Regions from separate parts of the Peribacillus sp. V2I11 genome, predicted to be linked through region 1. Evidence: riboswitches for the same ligand, from Rfam matches in the RefSeq annotation. Region 1 holds a riboswitch; each other region holds the start of a gene.
What was found. Region 1 has a riboswitch for S-adenosylmethionine ahead of mmuP (S-methylmethionine permease). Riboswitches for the same ligand answer to the same signal wherever they lie in the genome.
Positions count from the first base shown of each region.

Region 2: linked by a shared signal. The riboswitch ahead of QFZ73_RS13335 (methionine ABC transporter ATP-binding protein) and the one ahead of mmuP (S-methylmethionine permease) in region 1 are both predicted to bind S-adenosylmethionine.
Region 3: linked by a shared signal. The riboswitch ahead of QFZ73_RS04325 (Fur-regulated basic protein FbpA) and the one ahead of mmuP (S-methylmethionine permease) in region 1 are both predicted to bind S-adenosylmethionine.
Region 4: linked by a shared signal. The riboswitch ahead of mtnK (S-methyl-5-thioribose kinase) and the one ahead of mmuP (S-methylmethionine permease) in region 1 are both predicted to bind S-adenosylmethionine.

Region 1 covers NZ_JAUSYW010000001.1:4,778,894-4,783,392, forward strand. The annotation lists gene QFZ73_RS23415 (ring-cleaving dioxygenase) at 1-706, shown strand, start outside; gene QFZ73_RS23420 (alpha/beta hydrolase) at 706-1,314, shown strand; gene QFZ73_RS23425 (flavin reductase family protein) at 1,335-1,943, shown strand; SAM riboswitch class I at 2,172-2,274, shown strand; gene mmuP (S-methylmethionine permease) at 2,357-3,751, shown strand; gene mmuM (homocysteine S-methyltransferase) at 3,741-4,499, shown strand, end outside.
Region 2 covers NZ_JAUSYW010000001.1:2,771,562-2,776,060, forward strand. The annotation lists gene QFZ73_RS13330 (O-acetylhomoserine aminocarboxypropyltransferase/cysteine synthase family protein) at 1-928, shown strand, start outside; SAM riboswitch class I at 1,046-1,159, shown strand; gene QFZ73_RS13335 (methionine ABC transporter ATP-binding protein) at 1,308-2,342, shown strand; gene QFZ73_RS13340 (methionine ABC transporter permease) at 2,335-3,003, shown strand; gene QFZ73_RS13345 (MetQ/NlpA family ABC transporter substrate-binding protein) at 3,019-3,855, shown strand; gene QFZ73_RS29150 (YuzK family famiily protein) at 4,020-4,160, shown strand.
Region 3 covers NZ_JAUSYW010000001.1:896,969-901,467, reverse strand. The annotation lists gene thiD (bifunctional hydroxymethylpyrimidine kinase/phosphomethylpyrimidine kinase) at 1-98, opposite strand, end outside; gene thiW (energy coupling factor transporter S component ThiW) at 67-588, opposite strand; gene tenA (thiaminase II) at 604-1,293, opposite strand; TPP riboswitch at 1,383-1,488, opposite strand; SAM riboswitch class I at 1,647-1,751, shown strand; gene QFZ73_RS04325 (Fur-regulated basic protein FbpA) at 1,928-2,116, shown strand; gene QFZ73_RS04320 (aspartyl-phosphate phosphatase Spo0E family protein) at 2,368-2,562, shown strand; gene QFZ73_RS04315 (GNAT family N-acetyltransferase) at 2,632-3,138, opposite strand; gene QFZ73_RS04310 (GDSL-type esterase/lipase family protein) at 3,357-4,058, shown strand; gene QFZ73_RS04305 (ABC transporter ATP-binding protein) at 4,109-4,499, opposite strand, start outside.
Region 4 covers NZ_JAUSYW010000001.1:4,637,693-4,642,191, reverse strand. The annotation lists gene QFZ73_RS22715 (pyridoxal phosphate-dependent aminotransferase) at 1-636, opposite strand, end outside; partial or broken gene QFZ73_RS22710 (carbon-nitrogen family hydrolase) at 736-1,517, shown strand; SAM riboswitch class I at 1,589-1,742, shown strand; gene mtnK (S-methyl-5-thioribose kinase) at 1,821-3,023, shown strand; gene mtnA (S-methyl-5-thioribose-1-phosphate isomerase) at 3,038-4,084, shown strand; gene QFZ73_RS22695 (LCP family protein) at 4,263-4,499, opposite strand, start outside.

The DNA.
Region 1 (4,499 bases):
TACAACATATGCCGTTCCGGAAGGGTCAATGGGCTTCTGGGAAATGCGTTTGGGTAAATTTAACATAGACTTTGAAAAGGTTTCACGTTTCGGTGAGGAATATCTGGAATTTCAAGACCCGCATGATTTGAAACTTGAGCTGGTTGAGCGTAAAGAAGGTAAAAATAGCGAGTGGTCATTCGGCGGTGTACCAGCTGATAAGGCAGTCAAGGGATTCGGCGGTGCCGTATTATTGACGTCAAAACCGATCAAAACGATGGAACTATTAGAGGAAGTGATGGGCCTGCAAAAGATTGGGGAAGAGGGCGATTACATCCGCTTCAAATCCACATCGGACATCGGAAATTTGATAGATGTTAAAAAAACGGTTTTGCCAAATGGAAAAATCGGAGTGGGAACTGTCCATCATCTTGCATGGCGTGCAAGCGATAATGAAGATCATAAAGAATGGAGGGAGCATATCGCAAACCATGGCTATGGTGTGACACCCTTTAAAGACCGTCAATACTTCGATGCCATTTATTTTCGGGAAGATGGAGGCATACTCTTTGAAGTTGCCACAGATCCACCCGGCTTTGCTCATGATGAAACGAAGGAAACGATGGGCAGTAAATTAATGCTGCCGCCATGGTTGGAAGAAAAAAGGGGAATTATGGAGAAAACGTTACTGCCGGCAGTGCCGAGAGTACTAGAGGAGGATAAATGATGAAGCATATTTTTCAACAAGGAAGTAATCCAGAAGCTCCGTTACTTTTGCTTTTACATGGCACTGGAGGAACGGAAACTGATCTCTTGCCATTATCGGAAATGGTTTCACCGGGTTCATCCGTATTGAGCGTACGGGGAAATGTACTTGAAAACGGAATGCCCCGTTATTTCCGCCGTTTAGCTGAAGGGGTTTTTGATGAAGAAGATTTGATCTTCCGTACGAAGGAGCTTTATGACTTCTTGGAATTTGCGTCCGGCCAATATGATTTCGATCGTGACAAAGTGGTAGCATTAGGTTATTCTAATGGTGCAAATATAGCGGCAAGTTTGATGTTCCATTTCGAAGGGGCACTACAGGGAGCGATTCTTCATCATCCAATGGTGCCAAGACGTGGGATTGCTTTACCCCCCCTTTCGGATATACCAGTATTTATTGCTGCAGGTAAAAACGATCCGATTTGCCCGGCACAAGAAACTGATGAACTTAATCAAATTTTACTGCAAGCTGGTGCTAGGGTGGATATTCACTGGGAAAATTACGGTCATCAGTTAACACGTTCAGAAGTCGAGGCAGCAGGTTCATGGTTTCATAAGAACTTTATATAAGAATGAAAGAGGGAATGAAGATGATTTCAGTTAATCCTGAAAGTCTGACTGAACGGGAAAATTATAAGTTTTTGACTGGAAGCATTATACCGAGACCTATAGCCCTGGTTACGACACAATCCGAAACCGGTACAATCAATATAGCGCCGTTCAGCTTTTTCAACATAGTCAGTTCCAATCCTCCGATGATTTCCATTTCTGTTCAACGGAAAGAAGGAGTTTCAAAGGACACAGCCCGAAATGCAATTCAAACAGGTGAATTCGTTGTTCATATCACTGATGAAAATAATGTTGCTGATGCAAATCGAACGGCCAAGGAACTCCCCTCTGACGAAAGCGAATTGGGTCTTACTAATTTCACGACGGCTGTTAGTGATAAGGTATCCGTACCTGGATTGCAAGAAGCGAAGGTACGCTTTGAATGTACATTGGAGCATACGTTACCATTGGCAGGTTCCCTGGATAAACCTGGTTGTGATTTATTGATAGGGAAAATAGTCTGCTATCATATAGAGCAAGATATTTACCATAATGGCCGAATTGACCAGAATGGGCTAAAACCTGTAGCAAGATTAGCGGGTCATACTTATACAAAACTTGGGGAATTATTTGAAATAGAACGTCCTTAAGGGAAAAGAAAAAAATGGCGTCATCTTTTAAGATGTCGTCAATTTTTTAAACCAAATTTATCCCGGTTAACTTTATCTGCAATTTTAATACGGTGAGCGACAGTTCCAAAGACTAGCAATCATTTCAATGCCGGAGGTCATGATTGTTGGAATATAAAAGAAAGTCTTTACAAACGAAACAAAACTTGACAAATTTTTCATAGATTGATAAAGTTATAAAAAAATAATTTCTTATCCAGAGAGGTGGAGGGACTGGCCCTATGAAACCTCAGCAACAGGTCTATAAAGACACTGTGCTAATTCCAGGGGGTGAAACCTTGATAGATAAGACCGTACGTGTTTATTTGTCAGTAACGCACTCTTTTTTAGAGTGCGTTTTCGTTTTTTCTGGATGCAAGATTAAGGAGAGTAAAATGGAGAACAAAAGGAAGCATGATTTTCAAAGGCAAATGCAAGCAAGGCATATAATAATGCTATCGCTTGGCGGGGTGATTGGAACTGGTTTATTCTTAAGTTCGGGTTATACGATTCACCAGGCTGGCCCGTTTGGCACCATCCTTTCGTATCTGATTGGAGCATTAGTGGTTTATCTAGTCATGTTATGTCTAGGTGAACTGGCAGTACATATGCCCGAGACAGGTGCGTTTCATAGCTACGCAGCCAAATATATCGGACCAGGGACAGGGTATACAGTAGCCTGGTTGTACTGGCTAACTTGGACTGTTGCACTAGGTTCGGAATTCACGGCTGCAGGATTGTTGATGCAGAGATGGTTTCCATCAATAAGTGTCTGGATATGGAGTGCTCTATTTGCCATTTTGGTCTTGGCATTAAATGTGTGGACCGTTAAGTTTTTCGCTGAATCCGAATTCTGGTTTGCGTCCATAAAGGTATTTGCTATTGTGATATTTATTATTCTGGGAGCTGCGGCAATGGTAGGTTTTATTCCAATAATTAATTCACAATCAGCTCCGTTATTTTCCAATTTCACAAGTGCAGGTTTATTTCCGAATGGTGCTTTTGCCATTCTAATGACGATGCTCGCGGTGAATTTTGCATTTTCCGGAACTGAATTAATCGGAATTGCAGCTGGAGAAACTGTGAATCCAGAAAAAACGATACCAAAGGCAATCCGTATGACATTATGGAGATTGATTATCTTTTTTGTAGGAACCATCGTTGTTTTATCCGCATTATTGCCTATTTCGGATGCAAGCGTTTTAGAGAGCCCCTTTGTTACAGTTCTGGAACGGATCGGAATGCCATATGCAGCGGATATTATGAACTTTGTTATATTAACTGCCATTTTGTCTGCTGCAAACTCAGGACTATATGCCTCATCCAGGATGCTTTGGTCACTTGCAGATAAGAAAACTATATCACCAATATTTGCAAAATTGACAAAACGGGGTGTTCCGGTAAATGCAGTCATTTTCAGTATGTTGGGCGGTGGTTTAGCCCTTTTCTCGAGTATTATTGCACCGGATACAGTATACATAGTGCTTGTATCCATTTCCGGACTAGCCGTGGTTGTAGTTTGGATGAGTATTAGCGCGTCACAGTTTCTATTTCGCAGACGATTTATAAAAGATGGAAATTCAGTAAATGATTTGGCTTATCATACACCTTTATATCCACTCGTACCTATCGTTTCTTTTATGCTATGTCTTGCCTCTTGCATAGGAATTGCATTCGATCCTACACAACGAATTGCACTATATTGTGGCATACCTTTTATTTTGTTTTGCTATGGAAGTTATTATCTGACACAAACTATAAAGAAAAGAGGAGTAAAACATGAAGAATAAAATCAACCCAATTGACGCAATTTTACGAGATCATTCAGTCATGATTTTGGATGGAGCTTTAGCTACAGAGCTTGAAAGGCATGGGTGTGATTTGGACGATCCCCTGTGGTCTGCTCATGTATTGCTTGAAAATCCAGAAGTGATTTATCAGGTTCACTCTGACTACTTTCGTGCGGGTGCTGACTGTGCTATAACGGCAAGCTACCAAGCAACAGTTGAAGGTTTCGCCCTACGAGGAATACAAGAAAAAGAGGCTTTGGAGCTAATCCGGAAAACGGTTTTACTTGCAAGAAAAGCAAGAGATGAATTTTGGAAGGAAGAATATCAAACGATTAGACCTAAACCATTGGTTGCTGCATCAGTCGGACCTTATGGGGCTTATCTTGCAGATGGTTCAGAGTATGTAGGGAACTATGGTGTTTCAGAAGAAACTTTAGCGGCATTTCATCGCTCACGAATATCAGCTTTGATTGATGCAGGAGCTGATATTTTAGCATTTGAAACGATTCCTTCCCTGCAGGAAGCAAAAGTATTACATTCAATATTGAAAGATTATCCAGAAGTCTATGCTTGGCTATCCTTTTCGTTGAAAAATGAAAAAGCGATAAGTGACGGTACCTTGCTGGAGGAATGTACGAGATTGTTTGGGGACAGTGAGCAAATTGCAGCAATTGGCATCAACTGTGCGCCTGTATCAAGTATCACGGAAGCCATACAGGTGTTGCGTGCAAACACGCATAAACCAATT
Region 2 (4,499 bases), 2.0 Mb from region 1:
AGTGAAGTTCGTTTCTCCCGATGACCCTGAAAATTTCAAAAGGGCGATTACGCCAAGAACTAAGGCCATTTTTGCTGAAACGATCGGAAATCCAAGTTTGAGGGTGCTCGATATGGAAGCGGTAGCGGAAATCGCCCATGATGCAGGCATACCTTTAATCATTGATAATACCTTCGCGACACCATATCTATGCAGACCAATTGACTTTGGAGCGGATATTGTGATCCATTCCGCTACAAAATGGCTTCTGGGAAATGGAACGACGCTAGGCGGTGTCATCGTGGATGGAGGGAAGTTCGATTGGAACTCGCCAAACTACCCTGGCTTCACGGAGCCCGACCCAAGTTACGACGGTCTGGTATACGCCGAGGCAGTTGGACCTGCAGCATTCATAACGAAAGCCCGAGTCCAGTTACTCCGTGATTTAGGTCCTGCGTTAAGTGCCCAAAGTGCTTTCCAGTTTACGCTTGGACTTGAAACGCTGCATGTAAGGATGAAAGAGCATCTATCAAACACCAAGTCTGTCATTAAATATTTAAAAAACCATCCTGCGGTGACTTGGGTTTCACATCCTGGTGATGAGGATCATCCCGATAAAGCCCTTGCGGATAAATATTTGCCAAAGGGAGCTGGATCTGTCGTTACATTTGGGATACAAGGTAATCGCGAAGCTGGGGCAAAACTTATCAATTCGGTGGAATTATGGTCCCATGTAGCGAATGTTGGGGATGCGAAGAGCTTGATCATCCACCCAGCCAGTACGACCCATCAACAATTGAATGAGGCGGGTCTTGCGAAAGCGGGTGTGCGTGCTGATCAAGTCCGTTTATCCATTGGGATTGAAAATGTAGAGGATTTAATAGAAGATTTGGAACAGGCAATTGAAAAAGCGACGAATATCGTCTCCTTGACTTCCAAAACGGTTTAAGCAAAGTTCCTGTTCATTCTTGTACTAGAAATAATATACATTGCGCTCCTTTTTTATCTATGATAAAATTTCACCATACTAAAGAACTTAATGATGTACAAATATTCTATATATTAGCTCTTATCAAGAGAGGTGGAGGGATGTGCCCGATGAAACCCGGCAACCGACAAGGAGAAATTCCTTGGAAAGGTGCCAATTCACACAAAGTTTAATCACTTTGGAAGATGAGAGGAAGGCCTGTTTCTTCACCTGCCTTTCTGCTCATGCAGAAAGGTTTTTTCTTTTTTTTGGGGAAAAATGATATGAGAAACAGACTAATAATGTAGAGAAATCAACTAAGTTCATAGGTTTTATTGGATAAAAAAAGAGGTGAGGATTAATGATTACATTGACGAAAGTCAGTAAGCTGTTCCGTACAGGAAAAGGAAACAGTGAGACGATCAAGGCTGTAAATAATGTGAATGTTGAAATAAATAAAGGCGAGATTTTCGGTATCATCGGTTACAGTGGGGCGGGGAAGAGTACTTTGATCAGAATGCTCAATGGATTGGAAACACCCACAGAGGGATCCGTTGTGGTGGCTGAAAAGGAAATTTCAAAAATTAAAGGGGCTCAGCTCCGTAAGGCCCGTCAAGAAATAAGCATGATTTTCCAACATTTCAATCTATTATGGTCAAGGACCGTTCAGGAGAATATTTCTTTCCCTTTGGAAATTTCAGGAATTTCTAAAACTGAACGAACCAAGCGTGTGAACGAATTGATCAAGTTAGTCGGACTGGAAGGCAGGGAAAAGGCCTATCCTTCACAATTAAGCGGAGGGCAAAAGCAAAGGGTGGGGATAGCCAGGGCTCTGGCAAATGATCCTAAAGTGCTGCTTTGTGATGAAGCGACTTCTGCATTGGATCCACAGACTACCGACTCAATACTCGAATTGCTTGTTGACATCAATCAGCGCCTGGGATTGACGATCGTTTTGATAACACATGAAATGCATGTAATACGTAAAATCTGTCATCGCGTCGCCGTGATGGAAAGCGGGCAAGTTGTTGAACAGGGTCCTGTCCTGGATGTTTTCAAGAATCCTAAAGAACAAATGACGAAGCGTTTCGTGCAACAAGTAACGGAACCAGAAGAAACGAAAGAAACGATGGACCATTTGCTCGAACGCTATCCTGCAGGCAAAGTGATTCAATTGACCTTTGTAGGTGATCATGCAGAAAGCCCGTTGATCACCAAGCTTGTACGTAACTTCGAGTTGGATGTCAATATCGTTCAAGGTAAGATATCCCAAACAAGAAGCGGTTCATATGGAACATTGTTTATCCATCTTGATGGCACAGAGGATGAAATGCTCCGCGCAATCGAATTCATTAAAGCACAGCAGGTAGGCGTGGAGGTGATTACTCATGCTTGAAGAATTATTGCCGAATGTTGATTGGGAAGACATTATTGAAGCAACGAAAGAAACGCTTTACATGACAAGCGTCTCTGTAGTGGCAACCTTTTTTATAGGCATAATATTAGGATTGATCCTGTTCCTGACAGGGAAGGGGAATATGTGGGGAAACCGGGCAGTCAACGGGGTCATGAGTGCTGTCGTTAATATATTCCGTTCCATTCCATTTCTTATTTTGATCGTGCTGCTCATTCCTTTCACTAAAGCGCTTGTCGGTTCCATGATTGGAGAGAACGCTGCACTGCCGGCACTTATTATCGGTGCGGCCCCATTTTATGCGCGTATGGTCGAAATCGGCCTTCGTGAAATCGATAAAGGTGTAATTGAAGCCGCTAAATCGATGGGGGCAAAAACGAGCACGATCATTTGGAAGGTCCTTCTTCCAGAGTCGATGCCTGCCCTTATTTCCGGGATCACGGTAACATCGATCGCATTGGTTGGATATACCGCAATGGCTGGGGTCATCGGCGCTGGCGGGCTTGGTAATCTAGCCTATTTGGAAGGCTATCAAAGAAGTCAAAATGACGTTACGCTTGTAGCGACTGTCGTTATTCTAATTATCGTCTTTATAATTCAAATTATTGGAGATGTGATTACATCTAAATTGGACAAAAGATAAAGGGAGATGACTAGGATGAAAAAGTTTTTAGGATTTGCATTAATTTTAGTGTTATCTATCGCTTTGGCTGCTTGTGGAAGTGAAAAGGATAAAAGCGGCAGTGATACGGAGAAAGAATCGAAGAAATTAGTTGTAGGGGCATCCAATGTTCCGCATGCTGAAATCCTCGAGGAAGCTAAGCCGCTTCTTAAAGAAAAAGGAATCGAATTGGAAATCGAAACATTCCAGGACTATGTTTTACCGAATAAGGCGTTGAATGATAAGGAATTGGATGCTAACTATTTTCAGCACATTCCTTACTTAGAGGCGCAAATTAAAGAAAATGGATATGATTTCGTCAATGCTGGCGGAATCCATATCGAGCCAATAGCACTATACTCACAAAAATATAAAAGCATCGATAAACTTCCTGATGGGGCAACAATCATTTTGAGCAGCTCTGTCGCTGATCATGGACGCGCTTTATCCCTTTTAGAAAAGAATGGCCTGATCACTTTGAAAGAAGGCATCGATAAAACGACGGCTACAACTAAAGACATCGTTGAAAATAAGAAAAACCTTAAATTCGATGCTGAATATGAAGCGGCACTGCTTCCTAAAATTTATGAGAGCGGCGAAGGCGATGCTGTCTTGATCAACTCCAACTATGCAATTGACGCAGGTTTGAATCCGATTGAAGATTCGATTGCAATTGAAGATTCGGAATCACCATATGTGAATGTCATTGCAGTAAACAAAGGTGACGAAAATAAAGAAGCAATAAAAGCGCTTGTAGAAGTATTGCATTCTAAAGAAATTCAAGATTTCATCCTTAAAGAATACGATGGTGCAGTTGTACCGGCGGATAAATGATTCAAGAATGGCGACCTGATTTAATTCAGGTCGTTTTTTCATGTTTAATCATGAAAGTGAAGGGTATAGAGATGATGAAGGTAATAAAATGATACACAAATTTGAAAGGATGGTTCACTATCAATACTCTAGATTTAAATGTAACAAGCGAAATGGAAAAGGCGATGCAGTCTTCACATGGGATTGGCTACAGTGAGTACAGTAGAAACTTAGACCTCCGTATCGAGGTTGAGAAAGAACGGGATAGGGAACATGTAAAGTGCAACAAAATGGTCCAGGACCTACAACGCAAAATTCACGGCTAAGCATATAAAAGAATTCTTTAAAAGATCGGTCTGTAGAGGTAAAATGGTAAATGGTCCATAAAATAAGGGGTTTCCTTATTGGATGAACTTACATAATGCCTGACAGTCCGATCTTTTTCTTTTTAAAGCGGAACATTCATACCTTGCAATTGAATTCATCGCACATATATTAATAAGGACGAAGATTTGCCGAATAATAAGATAATTTTAACAAAAGCTAAAATAAGTATGTATATGCAGTAAACAGGCTATATCTGTTAGTATTGTAAGAATAGGACAGGTTTTTAACATGGAAGAAGTGGAAACCTCTATCTATTTAGTTGATTCCAAATTGGATTT
Region 3 (4,499 bases), 3.9 Mb from region 1:
ATCCCAAAGACCCCATGTGCAGAAAATGTTTTTAAATCCGCTTGTATTCCAGCACCGCCCCCTGAATCAGAGCCTGCGATGGTTAATGCTGTTTTCATAAAAAAACCCCTTCATATAATTATTTTTTAGAAGTATTTTAAGTAATATGAAAGCTAAAATCGCACCTGCGAATGAACTGAGCATAAAAGCCGGTAAAAAACCAAAAAGAGCAGCTTTTTCTCCCAATAGGAGGATGGCAAGTGGATAACAGGCTAGGGAACCGAGAATGCCGGTCCCAATCACTTCCCCAAAACAAGCGAATTTTAAGCTTTGTGTTTTTCGATAAAGGATGGCAGCTAAAAGTGCCCCGATCATGCTGCCGGGAAAGGCGAAAATTGAACCGGTACCAGACATGTTTCTAATGATGGAAACTAAAAAAGCTTGTGTCACAGCATAAGCAGGCCCCAATAGGACGGCCGTCAGGACATTTGCCAAATGCTGAATAGGAAAGACCTTTGCAAATCCTGTTGGGATGAAAATAAATGAACTGGTCAGCGTCGTTATAGCCGTGATCATGGCAGTCAACGTCAGTTTCTTGATAGGATTCATCATCATGTCAACATCCTACAGCGGCCAATCCTGCTCATTTTGAACCATATCCCAGAATAAATATTCATATCGGGAAGTAACCAAAAAGTGCTTTTCTAATCTAAGAAGCTCCTTTTCTGGCATGCCTTCCGTCAACTCTTCCAACAAAGCGATCAGCCACTTGTGTGCTTCCCCGAATTCAGGAGATGAATAGGACCTTATCCAATCTGCATAGCGATTGTTTTCCAACGCTGCTCCATTTTGTTCTTTTAATAGCAAACCGATTTCATAATAATCCCAAGCGCAGGGCAGGAGACAGGCGATCAAATCTGCCAAGGTCCCATGCTGAGCTGCATTTAGCATGTAACCTGTATAGGCTAGAGTGGTTGGAGTGGGCTCTGTATCTTCCAATTCCTTGGAACTGATTCCGAATTCGGAAGCATAATGCCGATGAATATCCATTTCCACTTGAAGGGTTTCATTTAAAATACTTGCAAACTTTGCCATGGTTTCGATGTCATGAGCTTTGATGACACCTAAAGCAAAGAGCTTGGAATAATCCATGAGATAGATATAGTCCTGCTTCAGGTAATAGGCAAATTTCTCTTCAGGAAGCGTGCCGTTTCCAATTGCCTGGACAAAGGGATGAGAATGGTTCCTTTTCCAAATCTCTTTTGCCCGCGCATGTAGTCTATCACTGAATGTTTCTAATTTAATATTCTCCATTGTTCATCCTCCTTTAGAATGGATCCCCTTGTTAATAAAAAACCCCGTTCCTGAATACGGAACGGGGTAGATGGATATAGCCTGTAAATGGACGATATCATCCACTTCCCTCCGCCGGTATAAGCCGGTTCAGGTTCAAAGGGTCCGGAACTAATTCCATCTCAGTCTTAAAAAAAAACTCCCCTAGTGGTGTGAATTGTATGTAATTACTGACATCATATCAGAAAGACAAGAAAATGCAACCGGTAATTGAAAGAGAGATCACTTTGTGTCCAGGAAAAAAGGGAGAACCAGGTAATTGACTTTTGATGATTATTAAGATAAAATCATGTCTACATCATTTATATATCGAATTCTTATCCAGAGAGGTGGAGGGACTTGGCCCAAAGAAACCTCGGCAGCGGACCCGTTATGGGAACTGTGCTAAATCCAACAAGCATATGCTTGGGAGATAAGAAGAGCCGTACGGACACTGTCAGCCTCTTCTTGAATTAGAAGGGGCTTTTATTTTTGGGAAATAACGTTTAGTGACATAATAGAAAAGGTATATATAATTTGGTGAAAATCAAACAAGTTGATAAAGTTTAGCTAACTAGAAGCTGGCTCAAGGATGACTAGGAAAGGAGCCATTTACATGGCAGAATTATTTAAGAGGATTGAACAGAGGAAGGCAATGCTTATTGAAGAGTTATTGGCCAATGGAGTATACAAAACCTCTGATGAAAGGCACCTTTATGATGCCCCATTAAAAGTACTTGAAGATGAATATAAAATTGTTATAAATAGACATAATAACGAGTCACCTTCTGAATGGATGACATAGTAAGCGATGGACTATATTTTGGGTTCTTGTATTAGGGATATGATGTAAGCATTCGCAGTCTACACTAGTGGGTGCTTTTTTTGCGTTTAATAGAAAGTGACACAAAATATACATAATATAAGAATAAATAGGTGTTTTGTCACATTTACCCTATAAAATAACACATTTAATTTCTGGAAAATAGTTGATTTTAACTAGTAGTTTCATTATGATGAAAGTGTAAAAATATTGAATAAATGGGGGGTGCTATAATGCTTTGCCGCAAGGTAACTATAGAAAAAGTAGAAGAGAAGAGACAAGAGATGCTCAAATTGGCCGCGATTTACGGCTTAACAAGTCTGCTGACTGTTCAAGCCAGTCAAGAATTGGATACGCTATTAAATGCGTTAACAAGTAAAAGAGATTCTGAATATTTTTCCCTCCAGAAAGCATATAGGTATTTTTAAATTAGTCAATTTGACCTCGATTAATCTAAAAAAAGCTACTGCTCAAGGCAATAGCTCTAAAGAATTATTTTAAATATCGACACGTTTACCAAGAATGATCAAATCCCGCTCAATGCCATCCAGCTCGGCAACCTGGGGTAAATGAGCCCATTCTTCAAACCCGAATTTGGAAAAAAGCTTAAGGCTTGGTGTATTGTGGGCGAAAATGAAACCCAATAGAGTCTTAACACCTAATTTTGGACTCATTTCAATTGCCTTTTGAATCGAAATTTGTCCGATTCCTTTTCCCCGGAAATAATCATCAATATAAATGCTGATTTCGGCAGTGGAATTATATGCCGGTCGGCCATAGAAGGATTGAAAGCTCATCCATCCTGCAGTATTCCCTTCTATAGTAATGATATATAGCGGTCGGCTTTCCGAATGATGTTCCTCAAACCATTTAACCCTCGATTGGACGGATACAGGTTCCGTATCTGCCGTGACCATTCTTGAAGCAATTGTCGAATTATATATTTCAACAATTCTGGGTAGATCAGATAGTTCTGCCACTCTAAACTCTATGTGCTCTTCCATGATTTAAACTCCTAACTATCATTTATTCAATCACGAGAATGAAGGGTTATCCCGTTTTTTGTTAAGGGACGGTGAATGACACCCAATCCATTGAAAGTTTTATATTATCATACACTCCTTACTCTTTATCTGACAATTCTTTTTTGTATGTTAAGACTGCGGATTTTTTGGGTATGTAAGATTAAATACTTCTAGTAAAAAGACAAGAGGGGAACTAAATGAAAAAATTGGCAGGGTTATTGATTGCTGTACTAGTTATATGTTTTGCTGCATATGAATTTCAGGCCTCGGAGTCGGAAGATGTGCAAAGGGTGATGGCTTTTGGAGATTCGTTAACCTATGGAAAAGGGGATAAGGACGGTGAAGGATATATAGAAGGCCTGGAGGATGAATTGAATAATCCGGAATCGGAACAAAAAGTGAGTTTTTGGAATTACGGAATAAAAGGCCAGGAAACGGATGGGGTGATGAAACAGCTTGATGATTACCGCATTAAAACGAAACTTGATGAAGCCGATACTTTCATCGTTTATATTGGAACGAATGACTTGATCAATAGTAACGGAGGGGACTTGGAGAAAATAAGTGTCCGAAAAATCAATGAGGGTAAACGGGAGTATATCAGCCATCTGAATATGATTACATCAACACTGTTGGAGGCAAACGGTAAAGCTGATATTCTGGTAGTGGGACTATATAACCCAATTAAAGGTAATCAAAAACTTGAAAAGCACATTCGCAATTATAACCAGTCAATAAAGGGAATAGCGGATAAAGATAAAAGGATGTTATTCATTCCTACGAATGATCTTTTTGAAGATAAAAAGAAAACAGAGTATTTCAGTGATAAGTTACATCCGAATGAAAAAGGGTATCAGCTCATTGCGAATCGGGTTTTGGAAAGTTATGATTTCAAATGAAAGCAAAAATGCACAGGAAAGCTTTCTGTGCATTTTTGCCTGTTAAGTCGCTAGGAATTTAATATGGCTTTTAGTTGAGGGAACTGCAAGTCATGGAGCTGCTTGTATCTGCCGTCGTTTTGCAATAATTGTTCATGTGTTCCTTTTTCATGAACCTGCCCTTTTTCCAGAACGATAATTTGATCGGCATCATGAATGGTTGATATACGATGTGCAATGACTATAGAAGTGCGGTTTATCAATAAACGTGACAATGCTTCCTGGATCAAATGTTCGGATTCTGTATCCAAGGCCGCCGTTGCTTCATCGAGAATGATGATTTGCGGATTTTTCAAAAGTGCCCTGGCAATGGCAATACGCTGTTTTTGTCCACCTGAAAGCTTGACTCCGCGCTCTCCGATTTGTGAATCATAACCATCAGGAAAGGCACTGATAAAGTCA
Region 4 (4,499 bases), 140 kb from region 1:
CGCCCCATAGGCGAAATCGTGGACCACGCAAATTGAATGCTCTTTTGCAAAGGAGACGGTTTCATCAAAGAAACTTTCAGTTGCAGAAGCACCTGTAGGATTATTGGGATAGTTCAAGAACATCATTTTGGCTTTATCAAGAACCTCTTTATGTATGTCTTTGTATTTCGGAAGAAAATCATTTTCTTCTGTCAAGGGCATCAGTTCGGTCTTTGCCTGGGCTAAAACAACACCGGAAAGATAATCCGGATAGCCTGGATCTGGAACAAGGATCGTATCACCTGGATTCAATAAACACTGCGGCAGTTCGACAAGACCTGCCTTTCCCCCGAAGAGAATCGCCACTTCACTATTCGGATCCAGCTTGACACCGTATTCACGTTCATAAAAGACGGCAGCAGCATCTTTTAAATATTGATGTCCCCGGAATGGTGAATATTTATGATTAATCGTTTTTTCAGCGGCAGACTGCAAACTTTTCACGATATGTTCTGGCGTCGGCTGATCAGGGTTTCCCTGGCCTAAATTAATGACATCATGTCCTTGCGCCGTGATCGCATTGACTTTTGCGACTAGTGAAGCAAAAAACTGCTTGGGCAGGGCCTGAAGCTGTCTGGATTTTTCAAATTGCACCATTTATACACCTTCTCTGAAATTTCTTGAAATTCTAGTCACAAATGATATATGTTTATCATAGTCTTGTAAAGCATTTTTTACATGTGGGGGTTTTAAAAGATGAAGTGGAAAATAGCTTGTATTCAAATGGATATAGCCTTCGGGCAACCAGATATCAATTTTCAGGTTGCAGAACAATGGATGGAAAAAGCAGCACGGTCAGACCCGATATCGTCATTTTACCAGAGCTTTGGACGACCGGATACGACTTGACCAGGTTAAATGAGATTGCTGATCAAGAGGCAGAAAAAACGATTGAATTTTTTTAAACACAGGCAAAGAAACACCAGATTCACATAATAGGCGGTTCCATTGCGAAAAAGACAAGCAAAGGGATCTATAATACCATGATCATCATCGATAAACATGGAAATCTCATTAAAGAATATGATAAGCTTCACTTATTTCAGTTAATGGATGAACATCTTTTCCTGCAGCCAGGAGAAAAAGATGGTTTATTTACTCTTGATGAAAAAATATGTGCTGGATTCGTTTGTTATGACATCCGTTTCCCCGAATGGCAGCGAGCACATACCGTTCAAGGCGCGGAAGTTCTATTCGTTACGGCTGAATGGCCAAAGCCGAGACTGGATCACTGGAGGGCCTTATTGATTAGCCGTGCCATCGAGAACCAAGCCTATGTTGTAGCCGTTAATCGTTCAGGTTCGGATGTCAATAATATATTTGCGGGTCATTCCTTGATTATTGATCCATGGGGGAATATCATTAGTGAAGCCGGAGAAGGAAACGAACTCCTGACAGGCACTTTGGACTTCAATAAAGTTACGGAAGCCCGTAATAAAATACCTGTATTCGAAGATCGCCGCCCTGATTTTTATTAATTTACCCATTGACAAACTATTTAAAATGTTGATATTATTTTCCCGAAGATTAAAATTTCAGAAAACATTTACTCTTATCAAGAGCAGGCTGAGGGATAAAGGCCCTATGAAGCCCAGCAACCGACTGTAATACCATTGTGAAATGGGGCGGATTCACCGCCGGATTATAAAATCCACAGAGCACGGTGCTAATTCCACCAGAATTCATTTTCTGGAAGATAAGAGGTCCGAAGCCAAAACTTCTGCCTCTTTCTATATGAAAGAGGCTTTTTTATTCTTATTTTGAATCTGGAGGGGAAAAGAATGACTCAAAACCGTTCAAATTTTAAGAGATTGACAAACGAAACAGCTATAACCCTTGCAAAAAAACTTGGGTTGGTCAATGCGGATGCAAGTTTAACATGTAAAGAAATCGGCGATGGAAACTTAAATTATGTTTTTCATATTACAGACACAGTCACAAATAAAGGGATAATCATCAAACAAGCGGTCCCTTATGCCAAGGTACTTGGTGAAAGCTGGCCGCTGACATTGAAAAGGGCGGCCATTGAAGCGAATGCGCTGATTCATTTCAGAAGTTATTGCCCCGAATTCGTACCGCAAGTCTATTATTCGGATGAACAGCTTGCCATCACAGTCATGGAGGATTTATCTCACTTGAAAATCGTTAGAACAGGATTGATCGATGGCGATTCATATCCATTTCTTTCACAGCATATTGGTGAGTATGTTGCGAAGACGGCATTTTATACATCCGATTATCATTTAGAACCATCTGCGAAAAAGGAAGTGGCCCGACATTTCACGAATCCGGAACTCTGCAAAATCACTGAGGTCTTTATTTTCACGGATCCATTTTTTGAGGAACTCCCGGGAGATTTCGAGGTGGAATTGACCGATGCCGCCAAAAATATATGGAATGATCAAGAAGTGATACTTGAGGTCGCTAAGCTGAAACAAAGCTTTGAAACAGAGCAGGAAGCCTTGCTTCATGGAGATTTACATACTGGAAGTATATTTGCAAGTGAAACTGAAACAAAGGTTATTGATCCGGAATTCGCTTTTTATGGGCCAGTTGGTTTTGACCTTGGTCAATACACCGCCAACCTTCTCTTCCAGGCAATTATACGAAATGGCGCAGGAAAGGAAGAGATTTTCTCACACCTTCATGAATTTTGGAATGCCTTTGAAGAAACCTATACCGAATTATGGGAAGGCCAAAATAAAAGCCCATTCCGCCATGTTAAGGGTTATCTGCCTTATTTACTGACAAAATTCAAAAAAGATGCATTCGGTTTTGCCGGCTGTGAACTGATTCGGAGAACCATCGGCCTTTCCCATGTTGCCGATTTAAACATCATTGAAGATAAAGAAACAAGGATCGCTGCCAAAACGGAAACATTGGAAATTGGTGCATTTTTAATTAAAAAACGGGAAGAATTGGATGTTCCAGCTGTCATTGAAGCGTTGAAGCAACGTACACTGCCATCTTATTCAACCATTTAAAAGGAGACCTGCACATGACTACACTAGCACCCTTACCATATTCGGTACAATGGGATGATACCCATATTACATTATTAAATCAACAAGCCCTTCCTTCCCTAACTGAATTTATAGAACTTCATTCTGTTGATGATGTATATGACAGCATTTTGTCTTTAAAAGTTCGCGGTGCCCCAGCTATTGGACTGACGGCAGCATTTGGTGTTGCACTTGGTGCCAAACAGGAAACAACCGCTGAATTAGGGGAATTCAAGAAAAATGTAACGGGGCATATCGAAAAACTCGCCTCTTCTCGGCCAACTGCAGTCAACCTTTTTTGGGCTTTAAGGAGGATGGAGAACACCTTGCAAGCTGCGCAAAGCATTTCAACTGCCAAGGAAGCACTTGTATCGGAGGCTAAAGCAATCTTTGCTGAAGATGAAGAAATGTGCAGGAAAATAGGGGAACATGGTTTATCCTTATTCACTAGAGGAGATTCCATTCTAACGCATTGCAACGCTGGGGGAATTGCCACAGCTCGGTATGGCACAGCCTTGGCTCCCTTCCACCTGGCTAAGGAAAGGGACTTTCCGCTAAAAGTGTACGCCTGTGAAACCAGGCCTGTCCTGCAAGGGGCGCGTTTGACTGCTTGGGAATTGATGCAAGCCGGGGTTGATGTCACCTTAATTTCTGATAATATGGCTGCCCATACGATTCACCAGAAACGAATAAATGGAATTATCGTCGGGGCCGACAGGATTGCGGCTAATGGTGATACAGCCAATAAAATCGGGACATTGGGATTGGCCATATTAGCCAAGCACTTTGGTATCCCTTTTTATGTGGCCGCACCATCAAGCACATTCGACCTATCTATCGAATCCGGCACATCCATCCCGATCGAAGAACGGAATGAAGCGGAAATCACCTTCATTCAAGGTGTAAGGGTCGCTCCGGAAAACGTGAAGACTTTCAATCCAGCCTTTGACGTTACACCGAATCATCTAATTACAAGCATCATTACCGAAAATGGCATCATAACACCGGATTTCATCAAAAACATTCCGCATTTTGTTAATTGATCCAGGCTCCTTTATTGGAGATAAAAAACGAGAAGGATTTCGTATCCCTCTCGTTTTTTAAAAATGATCGATTATGATTATTCTTGCGAGGTATATACTACAATAATTTAAGTGAATTCGAACATATTCACTTAATATAAGGATGTTTTCGATAACAAATGAGAATTGGAAATTCTTATTATTTTGAAAAGAACTCCTGAAGTGCCTTCTTATTTTTAGTGTAGTCCATTTCCAAAACAGCTCCGGACTGGGGATATATTTCATCTTTAAAGCTTCCCCCCACTGGAACCCTTAAGGTTTCGACGGTGTCCGGTGTATGGAAGACTATTTTTGGACCCATTTCCATTATTGTTTTCAGTCCAATATCTGTATCCAAGTACGAGAGTCCTTGTTCGATGATACTAGGAAGGGCTGC